One region of the Fodinicurvata halophila genome, then DNA from elsewhere that is predicted to be linked to it. Evidence: riboswitches for the same ligand, from Rfam matches in the RefSeq annotation. Region 1 holds a riboswitch; each other region holds the start of a gene.
The links. A riboswitch is a leader RNA that binds a small molecule or an ion and turns the genes downstream of it on or off. The one in region 1 is predicted to bind cobalamin.

Region 1 (3,264 bases):
CTATAGACCTCCTGATACTCCTCATTCAGCAGGTTATCCACGCGGCCATAGATCTCGGCGTTCTCGTTCAGCCGATAGGAAGCAGCCAGATTGACCAGGACATAGTCCTGCATATCCACCGGCCGGCGCGTCCAATCGGAATTGAAGGCCCAATCCTTCTGATCGCCGTTGTAGATCACGCCCAGGTTGAGATTGGCGCGGTCCTCCAGAAAGCGGTAGTTCAGGTTCAGGCTGGCCAGGTGCTTCGGTCGGCGCACGAGTTCCTCGCCCGCCGCATCCTCTCCATGGGTATAGGTATAGGAGGCGCGAGCGGTCAGGTTCTCCAGAACCTCGGCCGTGAGTCCCAGTTCCACGCCGCGCACTTTCGTCTCGCCGGACAGGTTGATCGAGCTCTCTCCTGTCCCCTGAATCAGGTTGTCGATCCTCTGTTCGAAATAGGTCGCATCAAGCATCGCACGGCTGTTCCAGAAGTTCTGGTCGAAACCGACATCCCAGCCCCTGGCCTCTTCCGGCTCCAGGTCCGGATTGCCGCGATAGGTATTCGTGTAGCCATAAAGTTCGAACAGGGTCGGATTCTTGACGCCGGTCCCATAGGAGGCGCGCAGTTTCGTGCCTGTTTCGAAGATCGAGAAGGCCGCCGTGGCGCGATAGGTGTTCGTATCTTCGAACAACTCGTTTCGATCATGGCGCAAACTGCCCGTCAGCGTCAGTCTCTCGAACAGGGTTGCCTGATACTGGCCGACGAAGCCGGTGGAGGAGATATCACGATCAAAGGTGGAGAAGGCACTCTCCGAGATGGCGGCTCTGTCCTCGTGCTGGATTGCGAAGGTCGCCACGTGTGAGGCGTCGAGCAGGCTGGGGGTCTCGAAGGAGAAATCGCTTTGGTAATCGATGCGCCGGGTCTCGCCCTCGTAGTGACTGGTGACATCGCCGTCGTCCAGATAATCCCGCCGATGACGGACATAGGACAGTCCCAGCGTCTGTTCCCACCTGTCGTCCAGCAGGTTCAGACGTCCCTGGGCCCGGGTGTAGACTTGAGTGCCTTCCGTACTGCCGTCCCCGTCGACAGCGCCAACCCCGGCGATCTCCTCATCCCCCTGGGAGTCGAAATCGACGAAGCGCCCGACAAAGGAGAATTCGAAATTGTCCACCGGCCTCAGGTTCATCTTCGCGAAGCCTGTCAGGTTTTCGTAGCCGTCGGCTTCGTCATGACCGTTGCGCTTGTCCGCCACCGAGGTGCCCTTGGTACGGAAGCCGGTGCCACTGACGATATAGTCGTATTTCTCGCCGCCGTCGCTGAAGGAGGCATGGCCCAATGCCGTATTGAAGGAGCCTCCCTCGGCTTTGATCCGCGCTTCGGGCTCGCGTGAGCCGCTGCGTGTCACGATATTGATGACGCCTCCCAAGGCGTCCGAACCATAGAGCGCACTCTGCGGGCCACGCAGGACCTCGACCCGCTCGACCTCCTCGGCCAGAAGATGGGCAAAATCGAACTCCGAGCCCGCCGAGGGGTCGTTGACGCGCATGCCGTCGATCAGGACCAGCGTCTGGTTGCCCTCGGATCCGCGAATGCGCACCTGGGTCAACTGCCCCACAGGGCCGGTGCGGTTGACGGCCACGCCGGGCACTTCGCGCAGGACATCGGACACAAGCCGGGTCCGGCGTTCTTCCAGCTCCTCGCCCGTGAAGCGCGTCACGGAGCTGCCCACCTTGCTTTTCTCCGTGGGAACCATGTTTGCAGTTACGGAAATATCATCCAGTTGCAGCGGTTCCTGGAGGATCTCGGAAGATTCATCCTGGGCCAGGCTGGGCGGAGCCCCGAGACTGGCGAAGGACAGAAGCGCAAGACTGAAGAAGCGGAAATGACGGCCGGGACGGCCGGAAAAGACTGAAAGCATTTCAAGGACCTCGGGCGATTTGCCAGTGGCACGTCACCGCGAACGAGGTCTCTCCGCAGCTTTCAGATAAGGATCTGCGGTTCGTCCGGCACCAGGAACCCCCGCCCGGTGTGCTCGCGTGTGACCACGACTGACGGCAGGTCTCCTGGCTTGCGGGTCATGGTTGTTTCGTCACCTTCCCGGACCCCGAGAGTCCAGTGGCGTATCGACGAAGCACTCGCCGCTTACAGTTGCGGGGGCAGCCGCGGACTTGGATGAATAGACACCCGCACCGCGTTCCCTTTTGATCCCGAATGGGAACCGTCACTTGGGCTTGTAGGGGATTCGCACTGCCCGATCCAGCTATTTCTTCGGATCAGAGCGAAGGTCGCCTGGTCGACTTCAGTTCTTCTTCCGGAACTGATCCAGCGTAACGACCTTCTCGCCGGCGCTTTCACCCGGCTCGTCGGATTGGGCCGCCTGGCCCTGCTCGTCCTGGACAGGTGCCTGCTGGGGCATATCCTCGTCCAGGGGATTGTTCATCTCGATTTCTTCATCGCTTTCGATGGCGTTGCCAAACTGCAGCCCGAATCGCACGCTGGGATCGGCAAAGGCCGTCACGGCCTCGTAGGGGATGATCAGGTTCTCGGGGATCTCGTTGAAGGTCAGGGTAACGGAGAATTTGTCCTCCCCGACCTCGAGGTCCCAGAAGCGGTGCTGCAGCACGATCGTCATCTCTTCCGGATAGCGATCCTTCAGGCGATCGGGGATCTGCACGCCCTCGTGTTCCGTCAGGAAGGTGATATAAAAATGATGCTCGCCCGGAAGCCCTTCGGTGGTCGCCTCCTGAAGCGCGGCACGAACCACGCCGCGCAATGCGTTTTCCACCATCAGATCGTAGCGTAATATTTCATCGCTCATGGGTCGAGCGACCTCCCCTGGTCATTGCTGTCGTCATTCCCGCCGGGACGTGAAGCGCAGGCGCTTGAAAGCGGGGCGCTTCTGTTGCCAGGTGCGCCCCAAACCCCGCCTGAGCGGCTGATTGCCCAGGACTTTAAGTCGGTTCGCCCGACCGCAGATTACGCGGCGAGGCGAGCCTCAGCATAGTTGTCGTTGGCAACTATTATGATGGCCCGATAACGGCGGTACCATGCCGGGCGCCGACCATATCTTTACCACGCGTGTCGATCCTGTTTCGCCCCCATAAGGCCACCCGCGCATCTGGCTGCGGGTGGCTTGAATTGGTGGAGGCGCCGGGTACTGCCCCCGGGTCCACTGCGCTTATTCCACATGGCCGTTTAGCGCCATAGCCGGTTGCCCGGCATACATCTATATAGGCCTTTTCTTCTCTCAACAAAAGAGCACCTTGCGGGATTTACCCGGAATC
Region 2 (3,264 bases), on a different contig from region 1:
CCCAGGAAAGTCCCGAAGAGGCCAGCCTGCCGCTCTCTGTGGACCTAGTGGAGGTGCTGGGCGCCGACACCCTGCTGCACGGCCAGATTCCGCAGATCGACATGCCGGTGGTCGCGCGCCTGTCCGGCGTGCCGGAGGTCGCCAAGGGAGAGGTCGCGCACCTGGCCTTCCGGCCGCGCAAGCTGCATCTCTTCGATCAGGAAAGCGGACGCAGCCTCTATTACGAAGTCCGGAAGACCGGGGGCTGACCGAACACGCCCCTTACAGCCAAGCCGCCAGGATGTCGGGACGGTCGGTGATGATCGAATCGACCCCGGCCGAGAACAGGATCTTGGTGGTCTCCACGTCGTTCACCGTATAGGCCGCCGCCTGCGCGCCCAGCAGCTGGACGTCCATGGCGTGCGTCTTGCCGAAGGCGGCGAAGTTGCCGTGCACGCTGTAGGCCTCGAGCTCGCGCACCGCCTGCTTCCAGCCTTCCTCGAAATGATGGGTCAGCAGGGCGCGCTTCCAGTGCGGCGCATGCTGCTGGGCCAGGTCCAGGCAGACACGCTGGAAGCTGGAGATCACCATCAGGGGGTCCGCGTCCGACCAGTGGGCGTCCAGGACCTCCAGGGTCTTGAGCGCCGTTTCCGTCTCACGTCCGGGGCAGGGCTTGATCTCGACATTGGCCGCAATGCCCGCCGCGCGGAAATAGGCAAGCGCCTCCGAGAGCAGCGGCACGCGCGTGCCCGCGAACTCCGGGGCGAACCAGCGCCCGGCGTCCAGCTCGGCGATCTCGGCGTAGGGTGTCTCTGCCACGGCGCCCTGGCCGCTCGTGGTGCGCTCGAGGGTCTCGTCGTGGAAACAGATCACCTCGCCGTCGGCCGTCAGCTTGGCATCCAGCTCGATCATGCGCACGCCGAAATCCACGGCCCTGCGAAAGCCCGCCAGCGTGTTCTCGGGCGCCAGGCCGGCAGCCCCGCGGTGGCCGATGATCTTGGGCAGTTTCTTCATTGTTCGGGTCGTCCCCCCTCTCGTCTTGCGTTCCCCGTCCGCTCGACGGTGCGCTTCGGATACAGGAGCTATCACAGCCCTTGCCCCGGGTCCATGCCGTGAGCACGGCGCTCCCATGAAAAAGCCCCGTTCCTCGGGATCGGGAACGGGGCTTCGATCTCCGCGTCGGCGGGCGCGAGAGCTCAGCTGCTCGGCGTATCGGTCTCGGCTTCGTCCATGTCCTCGACCACAACCTCGACCTCGACCGAGCCGGCCTTCTCGAAGGTCAGGGTCATGTGGAAGTGATCGCCGGCGCGATACTCGCCCTGCAGGTCTTCCAGCACGATCTGCGCACCGCCGGGCTGCAGGGTCACCGACTCGCCGGCCGCGACGCCGATGGCCTCGACCTGGCGCATGCTGTAGCTGCCCTCGTCGTCCATAACCGGCGCCCGGAAGCTGGTGGCATTGGCGAAATCCACCTCGGCGCCGACCAGGCGGTCGTCCTCGCCGCCGGTGTTCTCCAGGGTCAGGTAGACGGCGTTGGCGTGGGCGTTGGCTGCGTTCTCCACGGTCCAGGCATGGCTGACGACCATGTTCTTGGCCGCCGAGCGCTCGCCGTCGTGATGGGCGAAGGCGGCGGATACACTTCCGGCAAGGGCCAGGAAGACGGTCAGGATGAGAATGCGCATGGGTCTTGTACTCCGGTCTTCTATTGCGAACAGCGACCTGAAATAGGGAGTAGGGCCAGGAAGTGAAACGCCGTCAGGCGCAGATCCAGTCTCCTTGTTCCGGACACACCCCGTCCCGGTCGGATGAATATCGTGTCCGTCATGGCAGGTCTCCTGACTTGCGGCTTGTCCGGTCCCACCGTCTTGCCTTCCCGGCCGCCTCTTCATCTCCGGCAGCCAGTGACTTTCGCGACGGAAACCGCACCGCTCACAGTTGCGGGGGCAGCCCCGGCTTCGCACCGGGTTCCCTTTTCATTTCCGACAGGACGAAGACCGACTCCGGCCCGTCGAAAAACCATGACGCGGAAGGAGAATTACAGAACGCCCCCGGGATGTCCAGCCCAGTCGGGGCAACGGCGTGTGGCTTCCCGCCCCCCCGGCCTCCCGGGCCACGCCGGCCGGGCACCAGGCGGGAGGCGGACGCAACGACCCGCCTGTGCAGGGGGTTGGCAAAGGCCCGGTCGAGCGCCTACATCGGGGACGGGCAGGTAGCCCACGCCCGCAAGAACGCAGCCAGGATCGGGTTGCAGGAGCCGGGCGCTTGCGCTAGGTTCCGCGCCTGCTCGACCGGGTCGCGCACAGGCTGCCACACAGCCCGGCGACCAGACACGCGGAGAGGTGCCGGAGCGGTCGAACGGGGCGGTCTCGAAAACCGTTGTAGGGTAACCCCCTACCGAGGGTTCGAATCCCTCCCTCTCCGCCAGATAACTAATTGATTTTATGTTATTTTTTGGTTCTTCCCCATGAACGGGGGATGGGCATTCATCAGACCCGGTTGATTATACCATTCCACCCGCAGAGGGCGAGCACCCTCATGCGGTAATTCTCGAAATTCCTGAATCCGAAGGCGCGGCGCGAGATCATCTCCATCTTGGTATGGAAGCCCTCGGTGATGCCGTTGGATTTGGAAAACCGCCACATTCGGACAATCGGCTCGAGCCAGGAGCGGAGCGTCGTGGCCAGGGCTTTGGCCGGGCTCTTGTCAAACTGCTCGAGGAGCGCCAGGAAGCGCGGCAGGACCTTTTTGGCGCGTTTGGCATTCAGGGTCTTCATCAGCAGGAACCGCATCAGGCGCTGCTTGGCCGCGTAGAGGGCCTTGAGCACCGGACGCTCCTCCAGATACTGCGCCAGACGCTGCTGCTGGTCGGCCTTCAGCGTCCACTGATGGCGCCGCATCAGGCTGAGCAGCCCCCGGTTCTTTCGGCCCTCGGGATCCTGCTGCTGCCACAGCTTCAGGAAGTGCTGGTTGACCAGGTGGACGACATGGAAGCGATCGGCCACGATCCGGGCGTTGGGAAAGTACCGGCGCACGAGTGCGCGGTAGGTCTCGGAGAGATCCATCACCACCAGCCTGACCTGCGTGCGCCCCGGCAGGCGGCTGAGATAGCGCTGCAGGCTGGGCTCCGAACGGCCCAGCACCACATCGAACACCTTATGGTTCTTGAGATCCACCAAGCTCGTGGCGTAGCCCTGTTTGCGGCTGAAGAGGTGCTCATCGATGCCCAGCACCTGGGGACAGCTCCGGCCGGACAGCTCCGAGACACGCTGGCGGATGAAGAATTGA
Region 3 (3,264 bases), on a different contig from region 1:
CCGAATCGGCGTGGTGTTCCAGCAGAATGCGCTCTTCGACAGTCTTCCGGTCTGGGAGAATGTCGCTTTTCGCCTTCTCAACCGCGGCGAGGTTTCTCGCCAGGAGGCGCGGGAGGTGGCGCGCGAAAAACTGGGCCTGTTCGGCCTGAGCTCCCAGGTGGGCGAGCGCTATCCGGCTGAGCTGTCAGGCGGCATGCAGAAGCGCGTTGCCCTGGCTCGGGCCTTCGCCATGAACCCCGACATCCTGATCCTCGATGCTCCGACCGATGGGTTGGACCCGATCATGACCAGGCATACCAATTCCCTCATCCGCCGGATTGTCCAAGAGCATCAGGTCACGGTCTTCAGTATCATGACGGAGATGTCTTCGGCCTTGGAATTTTACGACGATCTGGCCATGCTGTATGACGGTCGGATCATTTGGAATGGGTCGACCGAGGCAGCTCGCCAAGCTTCGGAGTCACATCTGAGGCAGTTGCTGGAAGGGCGCTCGGAGGGTCCCATCGGCATGGCGGTCCATGCCTGAGAGGTGCTTTTGACAAATGCCCGGAGGTGTCCTGCCGGGGGAGCACTGGAGAAGTGAAACAACAGCAAGCGGGAGGCAGAGAATGAAGCGAAACAAACTGCTGGCCATGGCGTTGTCCGGGCTTGTAACGGGGGGCTTGGCCATGAGCGCCGCAGCCCAGGACGATATGGAAGAGGCGGCGCCGGCAGAAGGTGTCACGCTGGAGCTCAACAAGCTGGAACAGGTCGACCAGACCTGCCGGGCCTATATGCTGTTCAAGAATGACAGCGGCAGCGACTTCGATCAGTTCCGGCTCGATCTGGTCCTGTTCGATGCGGAGGGCGTGATCAGCCGCCGCATCGCCATCGAGGCAGCTCCCCTGGAGACGGGACGTTCGACGGTCAAGTTCTTCGATTTCTCCGAGCAGCAGTGCGCCGATATCGATCGCATGCTGGTCAATGGTGTTTCGCCCTGTGCCGATGCTTCCGGCGAACGGGAGGACTGTGCCGATATCCTGGAGCTCGCCAATCGCACAGAGGTCGAATTCTATCAGTAAGAGTCGTTGACTTCCCTGAGGGGGACTTCCTAAGGTTAAGGCAGGATTATCGGGAGAGGGAACGCGGTGCGGTCGGAAGACTCCGGCCAAGGCCGTGGCTGCCCCCGCAACTGTAAACGGCGAGTCCGGCGCGACGACAAGAGGCCACTGGTGAATGCATCGGGAAGGCCAGGAGCGTCGGACGATGACCCGTGAGCCAGGAAACCTGCCCGAAAGTCTGCATTTGAACGCCGGGCGGGGTGCACCGGCGGCGCCGGACTCCAGCCTTTCCTTCAAAGCTGCACCGCGTCGCCTGTCCTGCCTGAGGGACAGGAGACTCCAGCGGCATGTCAGCCATCGAGAAGGAAGCTCTGCAGTTGCCACCCCTGACATTGGTGCTGGGGGGCGCGCGCTCGGGCAAGAGCCGCCATGCAGAGAGCTTGATCGAGGCTGAGGGCACGAGCTGTGCCTATATCGCGACCGCCCAAGCTTTCGACGCGGAAATGGAGGCGCGCATTGCCGCCCATCGCGCGCGTCGGGGAGCGCAATGGACGACGTTCGAGGCCCCGATGGCACTGGGGGAGGTCCTCCAGTCCGCCGATGTTGCAGGACGTCCTGTCCTGGTGGATTGTCTCACGCTCTGGCTCAGCAATCTGATGCTGGAGGATCGCGACGTCATGCGCGAGATCGGCGGCCTGCTGGCATTGCTACCGAATCTTGACGCTCCTCTGGTCATGGTTTCCAACGAGGTCGGTCTCGGCATCGTGCCCGACAATGCGCTGGCGCGGTCCTTCCGCGATCATGCCGGATATCTCAATCAACAATTGGCTGCCGCCGCCGATCAGGTGGTCTTCCTGGCAGCCGGCCTACCGCTCACTCTCAAAACCCCGGAAGGGACAGACAGATGAAAGATCTCGCGAAGATACCTGCCACCGTGATCACGGGTTTCCTGGGGGCGGGAAAGACCACCCTGATCCGCTCGCTGCTTGAGAACGCCGGCGGGCGCCGTCTGGCCCTGGTCATCAACGAGTTCGGAGACGTTGGCGTTGACGGGGAAATCCTGAAGGGCTGCGGCGTCGAAGGCTGCAGCGACGATGACGTGCTGGAGCTGGCCAACGGCTGTATCTGCTGCACGGTGGCCGACGACTTCCTGCCGACAATCCAGAAGCTGATCGATCGCCCGGACCCGCCCGATCACATCATCATAGAGACCTCGGGGCTGGCCTTGCCCAAGCCCCTGGTGAAGGCCTTCGGTTGGCCGGACGTGCGCAATCGCGTGACGGTGGACGGGGTCGTTGCCGTGGTCGACGGTCCTGCCGTAGAGGCCGGAGTGTTCACCAGTTCGCTTGACGCTGTGCAGGCCCAGCGCCAGGCAGACCCGGCGCTTGATCATGAAAGCCCGCTGGAAGAACTGTTCGAGGAGCAGCTCAGCTGTGCCGACCTGGTGGTGGTCAACAAGCGCGACCTGCTGGATGAGGACGGCTATCGCAAAGTGCTGGAAACCACCCACGGCTATCTGCGCAAGGGCGTGCCGGCCGTGGCCGCCACGCAAGGCCATCTGGACCCGCGCGTGCTACTAGGACTGGGCGCTGGCGCCGAGGACGACCTGGACAGCCGTCCCTCGCACCATGATGGCGATGACGATCATGATCACGACGATTTCGAGTCTTTCGTGGTGGAGTTGGGGGAATGCGAATCCCCGCAGGCCCTGCTCGATCTCGTGACTCCGCTTTCGGCGCGCTTCGGCGTCTTGAGGGTGAAGGGATTTGCCGCGATTGCCGGCAAGGAGATGCGCCTGGTGGTGCAGGGTGTCGGTCCCCGTTTCCAGCATTACTTCGATCGCGACTGGCGGGAGGCCGAGCCACGGACCACACGCCTGGTCATTATCGGCGAGACGGGACTGGACGAGAGCGCCATCCGGAACGCCCTGGCGCGCGAACAGGCCGCCGCCTGAACGGCGACAAGACAGGGACAGGCAACAATCATGCACCTTCTGGCGGCACAGCCCGGCCGGGTTTCCGATGGCAGTGAGGCTGTGGATCTCGGCCAGACGCCCGGAGACATCGTCTTTCTATCGGCCGCCGACACGGAACTGGCCAGTCTGTCCACGGCGTGGGGGGAACTGGCGGAACCAGGACTCAGCCTGCGTCTGGCCAACCTGATGCAGCTCAGTCACCCCATGTCGGTGGATCTCTATCTGGAGCAGGTCGTGGAAGAGGCGCGG

Region 2: it holds a riboswitch for cobalamin, as region 1 does, so the genes downstream of both, ACFOW6_RS15075 (copper chaperone PCu(A)C) here and ACFOW6_RS00430 (TonB-dependent receptor plug domain-containing protein) in region 1, are expected to answer to the same signal.
Region 3: it holds a riboswitch for cobalamin, as region 1 does, so the genes downstream of both, cobU (bifunctional adenosylcobinamide kinase/adenosylcobinamide-phosphate guanylyltransferase) here and ACFOW6_RS00430 (TonB-dependent receptor plug domain-containing protein) in region 1, are expected to answer to the same signal.

Annotation. Positions count from the first base shown of each region.
Region 1 is NZ_JBHSCW010000001.1:77,395-80,658, forward strand. It holds gene ACFOW6_RS00430 (TonB-dependent receptor plug domain-containing protein) at 1-1,898, opposite strand, end outside; cobalamin riboswitch at 2,017-2,218, opposite strand; gene ACFOW6_RS00435 (SspB family protein) at 2,280-2,798, opposite strand; RNA gene ssrA (transfer-messenger RNA) at 2,868-3,240, opposite strand.
Region 2 is NZ_JBHSCW010000010.1:1,761-5,024, reverse strand. It holds gene ACFOW6_RS15085 (sn-glycerol-3-phosphate import ATP-binding protein UgpC) at 1-248, shown strand, start outside; gene ACFOW6_RS15080 (glycerophosphodiester phosphodiesterase family protein) at 262-993, opposite strand; gene ACFOW6_RS15075 (copper chaperone PCu(A)C) at 1,176-1,661, opposite strand; cobalamin riboswitch at 1,801-2,001, opposite strand; tRNA gene ACFOW6_RS15070 (tRNA-Ser) at 2,313-2,403, shown strand; gene ACFOW6_RS15065 (ISL3 family transposase) at 2,466-3,264, opposite strand, start outside.
Region 3 is NZ_JBHSCW010000008.1:119,667-122,930, reverse strand. It holds gene ACFOW6_RS14560 (ABC transporter ATP-binding protein) at 1-526, shown strand, start outside; gene ACFOW6_RS14555 (Tat pathway signal sequence domain protein) at 609-1,061, shown strand; cobalamin riboswitch at 1,083-1,288, shown strand; gene cobU (bifunctional adenosylcobinamide kinase/adenosylcobinamide-phosphate guanylyltransferase) at 1,388-1,948, shown strand; gene cobW (cobalamin biosynthesis protein CobW) at 1,945-2,994, shown strand; gene cobN (cobaltochelatase subunit CobN) at 3,025-3,264, shown strand, end outside.